4 regions of the Sporomusa aerivorans genome follow, and region 1 is predicted to be linked to each of the others. Evidence: a T-box and tRNA genes for the amino acid it is inferred to sense, from the RefSeq annotation. Region 1 holds a T-box; the other regions hold tRNA genes.
What was found. The T-box of region 1 lies ahead of leuS (leucine--tRNA ligase). A T-box ahead of a tRNA ligase gene usually reads a tRNA of that ligase, here a tRNA-Leu.
Positions count from the first base shown of each region.

Region 1 (3,898 bases):
GGCATGCTCAATACCACCGATATACTGATCGACAGGCATCCAATAGTTTGCTTTGTCCGGATCAAACGGTTCGTCGGCGCTATGCGGGCTGGTATAGCGGAAATAATACCAGGAAGAACAAATAAAGGTGTCCATGGTATCTGTTTCCCGCCGTGCTTTGCCGCCGCATCTTGGACATGTACAGTTAATGAATTCTTCCGCTTTGGCTAATGGCGACACTGACCCGCTGGCAAAATCAACATTATTCGGAAGTAATACAGGTAATTGCTCTTTCGGAACCGGTACGGTACCGCATTCCGCGCAGTAAATAATCGGAATAGGCGCTCCCCAATAACGCTGCCGGGAAATAAGCCAGTCCCGCAGACGGTAATTAATTCGTCTTTTGCCGATACCTTGCTGTTCAAACCACTGAGCAATTTTGACCTTGCCCGCTTCGTTATCCAGGCCGTCAAATTCACCGGAGTTAACCATAACCCCCTGATCGTCGTAGGCCCCGTTCATATCGCTCAGCGCAAGCTCCTTGCCCACCTGCTGAATTACAATCTTCTTCGGCAAACCATACTTGCCGGCAAAGTCCCAGTCGCGCTGGTCGTGGGCTGGTACTCCCATTACTGCGCCGGTACCGTATTCAACTAAGACATAATTCGCAATCCAAATAGGCACCTGTTCACCGGTAAACGGATGAATCGCATAAGCACCTGTGAAAATACCTTCTTTTTCGGTTTCATTGGAAGTACGGGCAATTTCACTTTGCCCTCTGACCCGGTCGATAAATGACCGGACAGCACTTTCCTCGGCTTTGCCGGCGATAAGCTTGTCTACTAAAACATGCTCCGGCGCCAAGACAATATAACTGACACCAAAAACCGTGTCATGGCGAGTGGTATATACGGCAATTCTATCATCTATTTCTGGTACGGCAAAACTGAATTCAGCACCTTCACTGCGTCCGATCCAGTTTTCCTGCATCGTTTTAACACGTTCAGGCCAGCCTTTAAGCTCATTCAAATCGGTTAACAGGCGATCAGCGTAATCGGTTATTTTCAGGAACCATTGCTCAAGATCCTTTTTGACAACAACCGAGTCGCACCGCCAGCAGCGGCCGTCAACAACCTGTTCATTAGCCAGTACGGTATTGCAATCGTTACACCAGTTAACTGCCGCTTTCTTTTTATATGCTAAATTACGTTCATAGAACAGTAAAAACAACCATTGTGTCCAGTGATAATAATCCGGGTGGCATGTGGCTACTTCCCGGTCCCAGTCATAAGATAGTCCCAGTTCCTGCTGCTGCCGCCGCATGTTAGCAATATTATCCCAAGTCCAGGAAGAAGGATGAATGCCATTTTTGATAGCAGCGTTTTCAGCAGGCATGCCAAAAGCATCCCAGCCCATCGGGTGCAAAACGTTATATCCCTGCATGACTTTAAATCTGGCTACAACGTCACCGATCGAGTAATTGCGCACATGTCCCATGTGCAGATTACCTGACGGATAAGGAAACATTTCCAGGACATAGTATTCTGGTCGCTGCCGGTTAATCGTCGTGCTGAAGGCATCATTTTCCGCCCAGAGTTTTTGCCATTTGGCCTCAATCTCGTGCGGCGTATATTTTTCATTCATCGAGTAATTCAATCCCCCTCGGACAGATAGTAAAGAACACACGGCTTCCGCCGAGCCTGTGGCAAAAGCGAAATGCCGGTATAGGTTCTATCCTGACTTAAAGTTATACTTTCTATCAGGATAAAAAAAGTCCCGTGGCTGACGCCAGGGACGAGACTTCTCGCGGTACCACCCTGTTTGATGGCAGGTGCCATCCACTCTTGCCCATAACGCCGGCTTGCGTCGACTGCTATTTCCTTCACAGCGCTCTTCAGCAGTGAGTTCGGCTATATCACAGATTGGCTCGCAACAACCGCCAACTTTCTGAACTGCATTATACAACTTACTAATCTGCCTCATAAGATTTGTATGTTCCATTATATAGCAATAAAATACAAAAGTCAACGTATGGTCTGACCACGAAAACTGTTCTATCTCAGTCTAATAGTCATACAATAGTTCATAAGGAGGTGCGTCATGTATAAGCTTATTATCGGCAATGTCAGAGTTACCGTAAATGATGACAGTATTAAACGGGAGCAGGCCGCCGCTTACGCCAAGCAGGCTATAGCTGCCGCCAACCATCAAGGCAAACTGCTCTCCCACGTCGAGCTTAGTGCCGGCCCCGATGGCATAGAGGTCGCCAGCACTGAAAAAGCCGGTTGCCGCATGATCAGGAAAACCATTAAGCAGAGTATGCTTGACGGTATCTTAGATGCTGCCAAAGAAAAACTCTATCCTACCGGAACTTTCTCGCAAAAAGATCTTTGGTTTGACGGTGAAACAGGCCAGGAATGGCGAGGCGTCGAAGTGGACACTGCCCGGGCGGAAGTTTTGGCCAAGTTGGAGGAATGGATTAAATCTGTCAGTTCTAATAACTAAAATGAAAACGGGATTAGCCATCAGATCAAAACCACTCGGAACTGGCAACGCCAGCGTCTGAGTGGTTTTGATAGTTAAGTCAGCAATACGGATCTTCCCTCTGACTGCATGCATTACAACGTCCAGGGTCAAGGACATACTCATATTTACGCTTATAGTAGGTCTGATGCTTGGCAACACGCAGCAGCAATCGATGAAACACATCAATTTCCTGGAAAGTGTTATACATACCAAAACTTATGCGTACCAGCCCGGGTATACTCGTATCGTCATGGGTTTGATAGTATTTGATAGTATCATCACTTAATCCCAGCAACTTTTCGACATAGGGGTGGGCGCAAAATAAACCGTTGCGAACAGCAATGCCGGCTTCCTGGGCTAATATTTCCGCAACCTGGCTGTGATGCAATCCTTCCATAGAAAAAGACAGCAGGCTTACCCTCTCTTCGCTCCCATCCTGGATGCTATATAACGTAATCCCGGGAACGGATTTTAGAGCATCAATGGCATAATCAATAAGTTCCCGCTCATAATGATGGATATCAGCGATATCCAGTCTGCCCAAAGTTTCAATAGCGGTAGTCATTGCCAGCACCCCCATCATATTGGGTGTACCGGCTTCGTATTTTGCCGGCGGGTCATCCCAGGTAACAGCTTGCTGCGACACCAGCCCGACTGCCCCTCCGCCCTGATATGCGGGAGCCGCCTTAGCGAAAGTATCCTTTGGACCGATCAGCACACCGGCGCCAAAAGGCGCATACATTTTATGCGCTGAAAATGCAAGATAATCAATGTGCTCCACTGATAGAGCGGGCTTCATATCGACAGAAGCATGCGGAACCCATTGCGCACCGTCTACAAAAATTCTGGCTCCGTATTTATGACTCAGCCGTGCAATTTTATGAACTGGATTTATGTACCCGGTAACATTCGAGGCACCGGTTACGGCAACCAGCCTTACTTTTCCTTCATACCGCTTTAACTTTGTTTCCAGGTCGGTTAAGGATAAACCGCCCGCCTTGGTTAAAGCAATGTAGTCAATAGTGAACTTGTCGCGCCAGGGCATATCATTGGCTAAGTGTTCCATATCGGTTGATAAAACGACCTGCTCTTTATCACCGCTGGCTAGGGCGTACGCCAGTATATTGATAGCTTCAGTTGTACTTTTGGTAAAAATTATAACATCATCATTATCCGCGTTGACAAAACGGCGAACAATCTCCCGTCCTTGTTCATAAAGCTCTGACGTGAAGATTGATTTATGGCCCTTGCCGCGGTGAACGGAGGCATACCAGGGTGCAAAACAGAGTATTGCCTTTAATACCGAATATAACGGCGGTGTGGTAGCCGCATTATCAAAATTAATCGACAGTACATGCTTGCCGTTTGCCAAGGAGACTTTGGTTTCAGTGCC
Region 1 covers NZ_CP156926.1:4,116,950-4,120,847, forward strand. Annotated here, with positions in the region: gene leuS (leucine--tRNA ligase) at 1-1,623, opposite strand, end outside; T-box leader at 1,767-1,971, opposite strand; gene SATMO3_RS19900 (hypothetical protein) at 2,080-2,484, shown strand; gene SATMO3_RS19905 (aminotransferase class V-fold PLP-dependent enzyme) at 2,564-3,898, opposite strand, start outside.

Region 2 (3,898 bases), 1.5 Mb from region 1:
CGTTTACGGCCAGGACTACCGGGGTATCTAATCCCGTTCGCTCCCCTGGCTTTCGCGCCTCAGTGTCAGACACAGTCCAGAAAGTCGCCTTCGCCACTGGTGTTCCTCCCAATATCTACGCATTTCACCGCTACACTGGGAATTCCACTTTCCTCTCCTGCACTCAAGATCCCCAGTTTCCTGCGCCCATACGGAGTTGAGCTCCGCACTTAGACACAAGACTTAAAGATCCACCTACACGCCCTTTACGCCCAATAATTCCGGACAACGCTTGCCACCTACGTATTACCGCGGCTGCTGGCACGTAGTTAGCCGTGGCTTCCTCCTTTGGTACCGTCATTACCTTGCATTATTTACACAAGATACGTTCGTCCCAAACGACAGAGCTTTACGATCCGAAAACCTTCTTCACTCACGCGGCGTTGCTCCGTCAGACTTTCGTCCATTGCGGAAGATTCCCCACTGCTGCCTCCCGTAGGAGTCTGGGCCGTGTCTCAGTCCCAGTGTGGCCGTTCATCCTCTCAGACCGGCTACTGATCGTCGCCTTGGTGAGCCATTACCTCACCAACTAGCTAATCAGACGCAGACCCATCTCTAAACGGTAGCTTATATATAGAGGCCACCTTTCTTAACTCAGTCATGCAACCAAGTTACCACATTCGGTATTAGCACCACTTTCGCGGTGTTGTCCCCAGTTTAGAGGCAGGTTGTCTACGCGTTACTCACCCGTTCGCCACTAAGTATCCATAAATGAATACTCCGTTCGACTTGCATGTGTTAGGCACGCCGCCAGCGTTCGTCCTGAGCCAGGATCAAACTCTCCAATAAAGTTTTATTTATTGAAGCCATTTGTTGGCTCTTAATATCTTTTGGAGCGGAAAACGAGATTCGAACTCGCGACCCTCGCCTTGGCAAGGCGATGCTCTACCGCTGAGCTACTTCCGCATCCGTTAATTCATTGACGTGGTTTTAAAAAAACCACCGCACATCTGGCTTTTTATGATGCATTACTTACATTGTTCAGTTTTCAGGGAACGGTCACAATCGACATCGCCGCTTGACGCGACTTATATAGATTATCATATCTACACACACTATGTCAACTGTTATTTCTTGGTTGGTGGGGCTATCGTGACTCGAACACGAGACCTCTACGATGTCAACGTAGCGCTCTAACCAACTGAGCTATAGCCCCACAGGAATTACAATTCTATCAATCAGTCATCAATTTGTCAATACCAAGATTGCAAATTGGTCGGAGCGGCAGGATTCGAACCTGCGACCCCCTGGTCCCAAGCCAGGTACTCTACCAAACTGAGCCACGCCCCGGTATTATATATAGGATGTTCTTCGCTACCGCTCAGAACTAAGCGATTCGTACCAATCAACCCTTCGCCTTTCGGCTCGCTTTCTTGGACTCTCTGCTTATCGCTACCGCTCAGAACTAAGCGATTCGTACCAATCAACCTTCGCCTTTCGGCTCGCTTTCTTGGACTCTCTGCTTATATGGTGCCGGAGGTCGGACTCGAACCGACACGGGGTTGCCCCCGGCAGATTTTGAGTCTGCTACGTCTGCCAATTACGTCACTCCGGCGTGTATATATTATAAGGATGTTCTTCGCTACCGCTCAGAACTAAGCGATTCGTACCAATCAATCTTCGCCTTTCGGCTCGCTTTCTTGGGCTCTCTGCTTATCGCTGACGCTCAGAACTAAGCGATTCGCACTAATCAATCTTCGCCTTTCGGCTCGTTTTCTTAGGCTCTCTGCTTATGCTTAAATGGTGCGGGAGAAGGGACTTGAACCCCCACGGTCACCCGCCAGATCCTAAGTCTGGTGCGTCTGCCAATTCCGCCACTCCCGCGTCCCCGGAATTCATACTATACCAGAGAAACATATTATTGTCAACACGGGCAACCTGTTTTTTTACGATATTTACGACATTTTATTGTCTACCGCGCCAGTTCTTTAACACTTGAAACCAATGCGCCCAACAGCCGGTGAAAGCCTTGCGGGTTTTGGCCTGGCACCCGGAATTGTTTGTTTATCTCTAGCTGCACTGCGGGGATTTTTAGTTCGCGGCCCACGTAATTCGCAATAGTGTTAGAGCCACTGGCGGCGAAATGATCACGAGAGATTCTGTGCAGTCCAAAGTCCTGAAAGCTGCGTTCGAGCAATGTCAGTATTTTGTTCTTGCCGAGAAGGGTCCTACCGTCGTCAGTACCTAAATCCACATCAAAATCGTGCTCACGGGCAGCCCCATGAATGTCTAGAACCAATTTCACCTTTTCCCGTTGACAGATTTCGGCTATTTTGTTTTTGTAGATACAAGGGTTGTCGACATTAGGATCACCGCCATACAACTTGGCGGTTGCCAGTACGTGACAGTCCGTCAGTCTGTGTAAAAGGAAAGCAGTAGCTCCGGTAAACTGATCTGACATCTTAATCTTCTTTTGCCGGTAATGCCTGACGGCATGGGGAGCCGATATCAAGACAGGCAGCTCCCCCAGGGAAATAAAGAAGGGTTCCTCTTGCTGCGGATTAACTTTTCTGTCTGTTTTATAAAAATACACTCTTTCTACGCTGACCGCTTCCTCATTCATGCGTGCGCGTTGAAATTCTGCCAAAATCTCAGCCTTGTCACCCAAGAATCACCCCTCCTTTCTTCCAGAAGTCAACAGTTTGATCTTCGCCTTAACAGGTGCACTCAGTGTCAAATTTAATTAGCCACATTTGCTGAAGCCGCAATGCCGGCAAATAACACAACCGCCTTCATGTTCAACCGTCTTACCGCATTCAGGACAGTCATTACCGGTCACCGTAGTAGCAGCCTGCGTTGCCAATGCATCACCATTCTGGAGTTTCATTACTTTTTCAATAACCTTACCAATAGCATCAGGGCATGACAACACTTTCAAATCTTTTTGTCTGATTGTTGAATGGCACCGGATACCCTTTAACTGATCAATGATAGAGTTGGCATCTATACCGGCACGCAAAGCAATCGACACGAGTCTTGCCGTCGCCTCGGATTGAGACGGGCAGCCGCCGGCGCGTCCGGTATTGGTAAAGACCTCGCATATTCCATGCTGATCATAGTTTACAGTGATGAATATAGTGCCACATCCGATTTTGACTTTTTCAGTAAAGCCGGTTGTAATTTCCGGTCTGGGTCTTGGTGAGAAAAAAGCTTGTTTTTCCTCCGGCATTACACTTCCTGCTTCAACTGTCTCTTTGCCGTTAACTTTACCGATATTAAGCACCTGCATATCCCGGCTGCCATCCCGGTAAATAGTTACCCCTTTACAGCCGGTCTCATACGCTAAGGTAAATACATTCTTAACGTCTTCTTTTGTCGCCTTGTTGCACAGGTTTACCGTTTTCGAAACCGCATTGTCGGTATACTTTTGAAAAGTCGCCTGCATTTTTACGTGCCATTCCGGGGAAATATCATGTGCGGTAACAAAAGTTTTCTGAATTGCCGCCGGTATTTCCTCCAGGCCTTGTATGGTCCCCTTTTGGGCAATCATCCGCATTAATGCCTTGGTGTAGAAACCCTGCCTTACAGAAACTTGTTCAAATATCGGATTTGTTTCAATTAGCTCGTCATTATCCATGACATTTCTGATATAAGATAATGCAAATAAAGGTTCAATACCGCTGGAAACGCCGGCAATAATACTCAATGTTCCGGTTGGAGCAATTGTTGTAGTCGTTGCGTTGCGTACCTCAATTCCCTGTTTTTTATAGATGCTTTTGTCAAAGTGTAAAAATACGCCCTTTCTCTCCGCCAGTTCCATAGATGCTTTTCTGGATTGCTCCTGAATGAAATTCATTATTCTCTCTGCCAGGGCCAAAGCCTGCTCTGAATTATAAGGAATGTTCAGTTGGTAGAGCAT
Region 2 covers NZ_CP156926.1:5,573,110-5,577,007, forward strand. Annotated here, with positions in the region: rRNA gene SATMO3_RS26560 (16S ribosomal RNA) at 1-828, opposite strand, end outside; tRNA gene SATMO3_RS26565 (tRNA-Gly) at 871-945, opposite strand; tRNA gene SATMO3_RS26570 (tRNA-Val) at 1,119-1,195, opposite strand; tRNA gene SATMO3_RS26575 (tRNA-Pro) at 1,253-1,329, opposite strand; tRNA gene SATMO3_RS26580 (tRNA-Leu) at 1,508-1,594, opposite strand; tRNA gene SATMO3_RS26585 (tRNA-Leu) at 1,781-1,863, opposite strand; gene SATMO3_RS26590 (hypothetical protein) at 1,952-2,647, opposite strand; gene SATMO3_RS26595 (vitamin B12-dependent ribonucleotide reductase) at 2,723-3,898, opposite strand, start outside.
Region 2: it encodes a tRNA-Leu, which carries the amino acid that the T-box ahead of leuS (leucine--tRNA ligase) is inferred to sense. The anticodon was not compared.

Region 3 (3,898 bases), 880 kb from region 1:
CCTTTTATCCAGCCTGACAAGCAAAAAAGCCGCCAGATTCCAGAAGAGATATGGCATTGACCAGATTAATAATTTAGAATCAAGCATAGTATCACTCCATATAAGAACCCTCGCTTTGTATTCTAAGCCGGGGATTCTTTATACTGACAGAATGCAATTTGCAATATCAATCATTTCCACACAAATCGGTTACTTCCTCCTCTCTCCTAAAAAACTTCCCTAAATGCGACAGACTCGTATTCTGGACGTTTGTCACCGGTTGTGCTACTATCAACGGAGGTGCTGCGCGCCGAAACCTAAGCCGAGTTTCTATAAGTGTAAAATATACCGGGAGAATCTTATGCACAAAGATTATGAAACCAGAACGCTTAAACAAAAAATATGGCTGCAGACAACAGGAGTTTTCCTGGCAATCCTGTTTGTATTATCAATAATCATTAACGCCGCCGGTCTTATAGCCGGCAATGCGTTTTATAAAGAATTTTGCGTGTGGCACACCCGTTTTGACGCCCGCAGATTCAATTCTCTTCAGGAAACCTTGGATGAAGGCATTAAAAATAAAAATTGGCAGAATATAAGTTTTAAGTCCCGCCAGGGATATATCCTGCAGGGCACTTACCTGCCTAACCCTAAGCCGACAAACAACACCGTTGTGTTTGTGCACGGCATAGCCAGCAGCCGGTTAATGGGAGTTTGGTATGCACCGATATACTGGAGCGCCGGCTATAACGTACTTGTCTACGACTCCCGGGCAAGCGGCGCCAGCGGGGGTGAATCGGTAACCTGGGGTATTTATGAAAGATATGATCTTGACCAATGGATCGATTGGGTAGAACAGCATAATCCGGGTGGTATCATCGGCGTCCATGGAGTCTCTATGGGGGCTGCAACGGCATTGATGCATGCTGAAATCAATGAATCAACCCACCGGGTGAAATTTTATGTCGCTGACAGCGCTTATTCAGATTTGACAGAACTGTTCACCCAACAGATTAATAATGCAGTAAACCTGCACTCCACATTTTGGATACGCCTCTTGCTGTGGTACTCCAGTCTGGCAGCTAACTGGCAATCCGGTTTTCGCTTTCAGGATGTTTCCCCTGTCCAATCTGTAAAAACAGCAACAACTCCCACCCTTTTTCTTCACGGGGAAGCTGATGCGTTAGTGCCCCAGGTCATGTGTGAACAACTGTACGCAGCATCCTCTGGTTATAAAAAAATGTATGTCTTCCCTAAGGACGCCCATGCGATGGCAATTTTTAACCATAAACAGGAATACCAGCAGCAAATTATTAATTTTATATCAGCCTTGCCTTAGCGCACGGCTGATGTTTTGGTAATTATATATGATGCCCGTCAATTTTCTCATCTTAGCCGCCATTATTCATTTTGGCGAGCGCCTGCCGCAGCTGGCCGAATTTACTGAAGCTGTCGAAATCGCAGGGACTCAACATTCGTGAGGAAATAGCCCGATAATGTAAAGTCCCGGCAGGAGCCCATGATAAGCTCTCCGGGACTTTTTATATCGTTCTTTAAAAAGATAAAACAGCCTTGCGTCCAGCGCAAAGCTGTTTTATGGTGCCGAGGACCGGAATCGAACCGGTACGGAAATTTCTTTCCGACGGATTTTAAGTCCGTTGCGTCTGCCAGTTCCGCCACCCCGGCAAATATAAAGAAAACACGGCTTGCACCGATCTTGTGGTGAAGCTACCGAGGTTGCTTCTATCCAGGCGAAAGTTATACTTTCCATCAGGATAAACAAAAACCGCGGGAATGTGGACCCATTTTTATTGTGGAGGCGGCACCCAGATTTGAACTGGGGAGTAAAGGTTTTGCAGACCTCTGCCTTACCACTTGGCTATGCCGCCGTCGCTATGGAGCGGAAAACGAGATTCGAACTCGCGACCCTCGCCTTGGCAAGGCGATGCTCTACCGCTGAGCTACTTCCGCTTAAATGGTGCCTCAGGACAGAATCGAACTGTCGACACGAGGATTTTCAGTCCTCTGCTCTACCGACTGAGCTACCGAGGCGTTAAGCAGCGATCCATGTTGCCCTATGCCGCCAGGCGGCACGGAAACATACGTGAGTCGCTTAATTCTGAACGTAGTGAAGAACTTCCACTACCTATAAGTTAGATGGCGACCCTGAACGGATTTGAACCGTCGATCTCCGCCGTGACAGGGCGGCATGTTAGACCGCTACACCACAGGGCCGCTTTAACAAATTGCATAACCTAGTATATATCAGCCTTTAAATAAAGTCAATAGCCTTTATTTTCCGAAATTACATCAGGTATGCCGCAACGAAATTTGTTATATATCAATCCTAAAAGACAGTCAAGAGCCAGTATACTTTAGAAGTGCTGTTATATTATATTACTCTAACAGTACTTTATTGATGGTTTCCTCCACCTGTTCCGGATCAAAAGGCTTAATAATAAAACTGGATGCGCCTGCCTTAATGGCATCAGTAATAACGCTACGTTGCCCAATAGCTGTAACCATGACAATGCGAGCCAGCGGGTCTTCATCATGGATATGCTTTACTGCCTGGATTCCATCCATTACAGGCATGGTAATATCCATGGTAACCAAATCCGGTTTGTGCTGACGGTATAACTGAACCGCCTGTTTTCCATCTCCGGCCTCCGCAACTACCTCATGTCCTTTATCGGTTAGCAGCTTTTTTAACATCATTCGCATAAACGCAGAATCATCGCAAACCAGAATTTTTGACATCTGATTCCCTCCTATATTGCAACTTTAATCAGTTCATTTTTGTAAATTTTGTCCAAGTTTCTCAATTGTTTGATATAAATTCGCCGCTAATCTTGCCTCAAGGTCTGGTAAAGTTCTTGCATCAAAATCAGCTGTCATAATCGGCGTTCGCCGTAGCCTGATTTCGCAAAAAAACTCATCTCGGTATATGTTGTAATTTATCATTAAATTACTTTCTGTGGTGAAGTCGCTATAATCTATTATAGCATAAGATCCGTTTAAAACTTTAACAGGCTTTTGGGGACTAATAAAAAGCTCAAAATCAAGGATACTCGACGGCAGTTTGGCTATATATGGCCATTCGAGCACTTTTTTTTCTCTAAACCGAACACATACAGAGGCCGGATCAAAGTATGCCAGGCATTTAAGCGTGTTTTCCATCCGCTCGGAAAGAACTCTTTCTAACGACGTTAAATCACCTGTAATGTAACTGATATCGCAGAATTCAGTTAAACCAACTACCGTTCTGGCCAAAAAATCTTTGGTCGCTTTATCATACAATATGGTAAAACTTCGCCGCGCTTGCACATTGTTGTATGTAAATATGCGGTATTGCGTACCACAGGTCATTAATTCATTAATTAAAGTAAAACCGAACATTTCATCGGGAAGATTTTTTAAAAATCCCCATTCTGCGACTTGCTCAATTATTTTCTCCATATATATCCCTCTCCTGTCAACATTAAGATTATATTCTGGGCTGTTTTAAAAAAACCTTCTTGGGGAGTAACCAAAAAACAAACTCAGAATAGTATGAAGTAGCTCTTACGGACCTATCTACAATCACAAGGAGGGAAAGTTAAATGGTAAAACGGTTAGGAGGATTAGTGTCAGTTTTACTAATTCTCACCATGTTCATTACCGCCTGCAGCCAAACGCCTGCAACGCAAGTACCCCCGGCAAAAGGACCTGCCTGGGCCCAAGGCCTGACTGCCCTTCCGCACGAAACTGTGGTAAAGGTTGGCATGAAACAGGTTATTTCCGATGCCGGTATTTTAATTGGCATGGCTAAAGGGTACTACCAGGACCTTGGCATCAAAATAGAACCGGTGCAGTTCAACTCAGGTCAGGAAATGATTAACCAATTGGCGGCCAGCCAATTAGATGTTGGCGCTACCGT
Region 3 covers NZ_CP156926.1:3,240,252-3,244,149, reverse strand. Annotated here, with positions in the region: gene SATMO3_RS15355 (DUF1294 domain-containing protein) at 1-87, opposite strand, end outside; gene SATMO3_RS15350 (alpha/beta fold hydrolase) at 341-1,318, shown strand; tRNA gene SATMO3_RS15345 (tRNA-Leu) at 1,577-1,665, opposite strand; tRNA gene SATMO3_RS15340 (tRNA-Cys) at 1,794-1,868, opposite strand; tRNA gene SATMO3_RS15335 (tRNA-Gly) at 1,876-1,950, opposite strand; tRNA gene SATMO3_RS15330 (tRNA-Phe) at 1,956-2,031, opposite strand; tRNA gene SATMO3_RS15325 (tRNA-Asp) at 2,138-2,214, opposite strand; gene SATMO3_RS15320 (response regulator) at 2,377-2,739, opposite strand; gene SATMO3_RS15315 (hypothetical protein) at 2,773-3,438, opposite strand; gene SATMO3_RS15310 (ABC transporter substrate-binding protein) at 3,582-3,898, shown strand, end outside.
Region 3: it encodes a tRNA-Leu, which carries the amino acid that the T-box ahead of leuS (leucine--tRNA ligase) is inferred to sense. The anticodon was not compared.

Region 4 (3,898 bases), 160 kb from region 1:
AATCCCTATACAGGAAAATGGGAGGATGATAAAAATGCCTAATGATAAGTACAAAAATCCTAAATGGGAAAATCCCGAATTAGATGAATGGGACGATGATTCTGACGAAGAAGAATTTGATGACCGCGTTGGAACCGTAGGTTGTCGGCCAAGCTGGAGTCCCTGCCGCCCTAACCAGTCAGTAGGCTGTCAACCGAGTTGGAGCCCCTGCCGCCCTAACCAGTCAGTAGGCTGTCAACCAAGCTGGAGCTCCTGCCGCCCTAACCAGTCAGTAGGCTGTCAACCAAGCTGGAGCCCCTGCCGCCCTAACCAGTCAGTAGGCTGTCAACCAAGCTGGAGCCCTTGCCGCCCTAACCAGTCAGTAGGCTGTCAGCCGAGTTGGAGCTCCTGCCGCCCTAACCAGTCAGTAGGCTGTCAACCGAGTTGGAGCTCCTGCCGCCCTTCCAAACCTATCGGCTGCCGTCCTTCCTGGACGCCTTGCTGGCCCCGTCAATGAAATGCGCACCGTTGTTCCCCCGATAAAGCAGACTTAGCTTTAGGCGGGGTTTTACCCTCATCTGAAGCTAAGTCGTCGGATAAAGATCTTCCCTGCCCCTACGCAGCATCCTGCTGCAGACAAAAACTAAGGCACTAAAAGTAGCGCCTTAGTTTTTTAATTTGTTAAAAGTGCAAGCTTCTGCTGCCATAAGAACAAATAGGCTGCCGCTTTATAATTTGAACGTGCGGCCAATTGTCGAAAAAAAAGCAACATGCACAGCCGCTATTAGCGCCCCTGTGAAATCAGCTATCAGATCAAGATTGGTATCCAGCAGGCTTGGTTGGCTAGGCACCTGCGGCCGGGCCACTAAGTCCCCGATAAATTCACCGATCTCATAAACCGCCCCAATGCTTAGCCCTATTAAAATTACCAGCAGACAATTAAACGCACGGCTCACAACCGGGTGCAGCAACCGGTGCAGAATAGTAAAAGCAAACAGCGAGAAAGCGTAGCTGCCATAGACATGCTGAATTTTGTCAAAAACCGATGACGTAACATACAAATTTAAGTACAAACCGATAAAACTATCGCTAAGAACAGCCACCATTACAAGCGCCCGGATGTAATTGGGCACTGTCATATTATATTTTAGTTCAAAAAAAGAATAAATTGTCCAAATAGAGGCCTTTACAGCAATATTCTTTGCATAGTCATAACGGCCCTGTTCTGCTAACACTACAATTAAAATAAGCAATCCAGCCAGGAAAATTCCCGTCAAAAGCAAGTTGTTCCTGTTGTAGTTGGTCAAAATCGTTCCCCCCAGATCTTTATTATTATCCACTCTTAACGACAATAAACAAATACTATTTCCGGATTTCCAGTATTCCACTTTAAGGAATTCCATGTTATAATATAAAGTATCAATGGATAATCATTCTAAACCAAGGAGGGTAAATTATGCGAGCCAGCGTGACTAAAGATTTCTTTCTCAGTCAAACTCTCCCTATAAGAAAAACAGACCGGATAGCTATTTCCGCTTATGGCGGCGATCTTTCCGGCACCAGTTTAGGCAGTTCCGAGAACTTCCGCATTCCTGCACATGTTTTTGAGCCCGGGCAGGTTATTCTCACGCCCCAGGAATGGCGAAGCCTGCTTGCCAGAGTGCAAAACTGGCCTGCAAACATCGGAATTATTAATTTATAGCTCCTCGTCTCTGCCAAATACCTGCCTTAAGCAACACTATCAAAGCCGAAATCTACATTTAAATAAACTCCGTACATTTTTTCTTTGGCATATAAAAACGGCCTACAGGTTAAGCCTGTAGGCCGTTTTATGAATTGGTGCGGGAGAAGGGACTTGAACCCCCACGGTCACCCGCCAGATCCTAAGTCTGGTGCGTCTGCCAATTCCGCCACTCCCGCATATGATATTAACTTATTGCCGCAGATGATATCTTATCATAGTATAATACTTTGTGTCAATAAGAAACTTACGGAACATCCTGTTTGCACCTGCAGCCGGCAATACACTGCCCTTGCTTGATGCTCACACCAAGCGGCCGGTAGAATGGTGACCCACGATGGACTCGAACCATCGACACCCTGATTAAAAGTCAGGTGCTCTACCGACTGAGCTAGTGGATCATTGAGTGAATAAGCCAACTGTTTATCCGACGACTAACCCGCCCTAAGGCTCTCATTTCTACAAGCGAGAGTTATACCCCTACGGGCACAGGCGAGTGGTCGCTAAGTCTACTTTAGCTTAAGGAATACTCCCATTGAGTCTCAGCCGGAGAAAACTCAGAGCTGAGCAGGCAACTGAAAGCAGCCAATCGTACAAGTTCTCATGAGCCTTCACAACTCATGAGAACTTGATTCACAGCTTATGGTGACCCACGATGGACTCGAACCATCGACACCCTGATTAAAAGTCAGGTGCTCTACCGACTGAGCTAGTGGGTCGACGTATAATGATGTTCCTCGCTATCGCTTGGAACTAAGCGATTCACATAGGTTTCCGCGTCGCTATCGCTCCTAAAAACCTAGTTCTCTGCTTATGGCAGGGGCGGCTGGACTCGAACCAACGCATGACGGAGTCAAAGTCCGTTGCCTTACCGACTTGGCTACGCCCCTACAAATGAAGTTAAAATGGGGTGACTAGAGGGGATCGAACCCTCGAGTAACGGAGCCACAATCCGCCGTGTTGACCGCTTCACCATAGCCACCATTATCCATTGTCGCTAACGACAGAATTCATTCTATCATACCACTATCCTTATGTCAAGCATAATGATTTGACTCTCCTTTGAGCTTTTTTTGTATTATTATTTGCTTCCTGGCCGGCCAGGAGGAAACCGCCGTCCCTAAGATCAGGAACTGCGTGGACGAACTCGGTTAGTCGGTATAGCTGTCCATGGATCGTCAGGCCAATAATGCTTTGGATAGCGTCCCATCAGGTCCTTTTTCACCTCAAAGTATGTGGTACGCCAGAAACTGGCCAAGTCGCGTGTTACCTGGACAGGACGTTGTGCCGGTGATAATAAGTGCAAGGTTACCGCCACTTTTCCACAAGCAATGCGCGGAGTATCATTTAGTCCAAACATCTCCTGAAGCTTAACGGCCAGAATGGGATTATCCGTAGTGCTATAATCGATCATAATCCGCTGCCCGCTGGGAACAACGATATGGGTGGGCGCATATTCATCAAGTTCCTGGCGTTGTTGCCATGTAAGCATATTGGTTAATATTGCCGCTAAGCTTAACTGCTCTAACTGCCCCCTGCTTGTTATCCCTTGGATATAAGGTCCCAGCCAGTGTTCCAGTGTAGCCAGCAAAGACTCATCACTTAGATCAGGCCAGTTGCTTTCATATTGTCTTATAAACAACAGGCGCTGCCGCAACTGACAGGCCTGCTTGCTCCAGGGCAGGATAGATAAGCCCGCAAGTGCAATCCCGTGCAGCAAAGCAGCTTGAGCAGCGGCAGGCTCCGGATTAGCTATCGGGCTTTCATTTAAAATCAGAGCTCCCAGACGCCTGTACCGTCTGGACCGTACGGCCTGAGCCGCAGTATCCCAAACAACGGAATTTTCCTCGATTATTTGCGGGCCGAAATACCGCTCTATCTGTGCAAGCATAAGCGGAGCGGCCAAAAAAACTTTACTGTCGGTTCCCTCACCGTCAAGATCAGCAGCCACAACGTAAGAACTCCGCCCAAGAGGCTGCGTCCCGGATATTTTGGCGCCTCGTCCGTTTGCGAGCAAAAACCGGCCATCACTCCGCAACTGTCCGATCCGATCTGGATAGGCAAATGCCAGCAATAAACCGCAATCATCTATTGCGGTTTGCTTGTCGTCCAATCCAAAAATTTGTGCTAGCCGCTTGCTATACTCTTTTATGCGGCGAATCGCCGCCCCCTGTTGAG
Region 4 covers NZ_CP156926.1:4,278,040-4,281,937, forward strand. Annotated here, with positions in the region: gene SATMO3_RS20680 (radical SAM/SPASM domain-containing protein) at 1-42, shown strand, start outside; gene SATMO3_RS20685 (hypothetical protein) at 708-1,286, opposite strand; gene SATMO3_RS20690 (hypothetical protein) at 1,436-1,681, shown strand; tRNA gene SATMO3_RS20695 (tRNA-Leu) at 1,817-1,899, opposite strand; tRNA gene SATMO3_RS20700 (tRNA-Lys) at 2,046-2,121, opposite strand; tRNA gene SATMO3_RS20705 (tRNA-Lys) at 2,364-2,439, opposite strand; tRNA gene SATMO3_RS20710 (tRNA-Gln) at 2,535-2,610, opposite strand; tRNA gene SATMO3_RS20715 (tRNA-His) at 2,627-2,702, opposite strand; gene hrpB (ATP-dependent helicase HrpB) at 2,847-3,898, opposite strand, start outside.
Region 4: it encodes a tRNA-Leu, which carries the amino acid that the T-box ahead of leuS (leucine--tRNA ligase) is inferred to sense. The anticodon was not compared.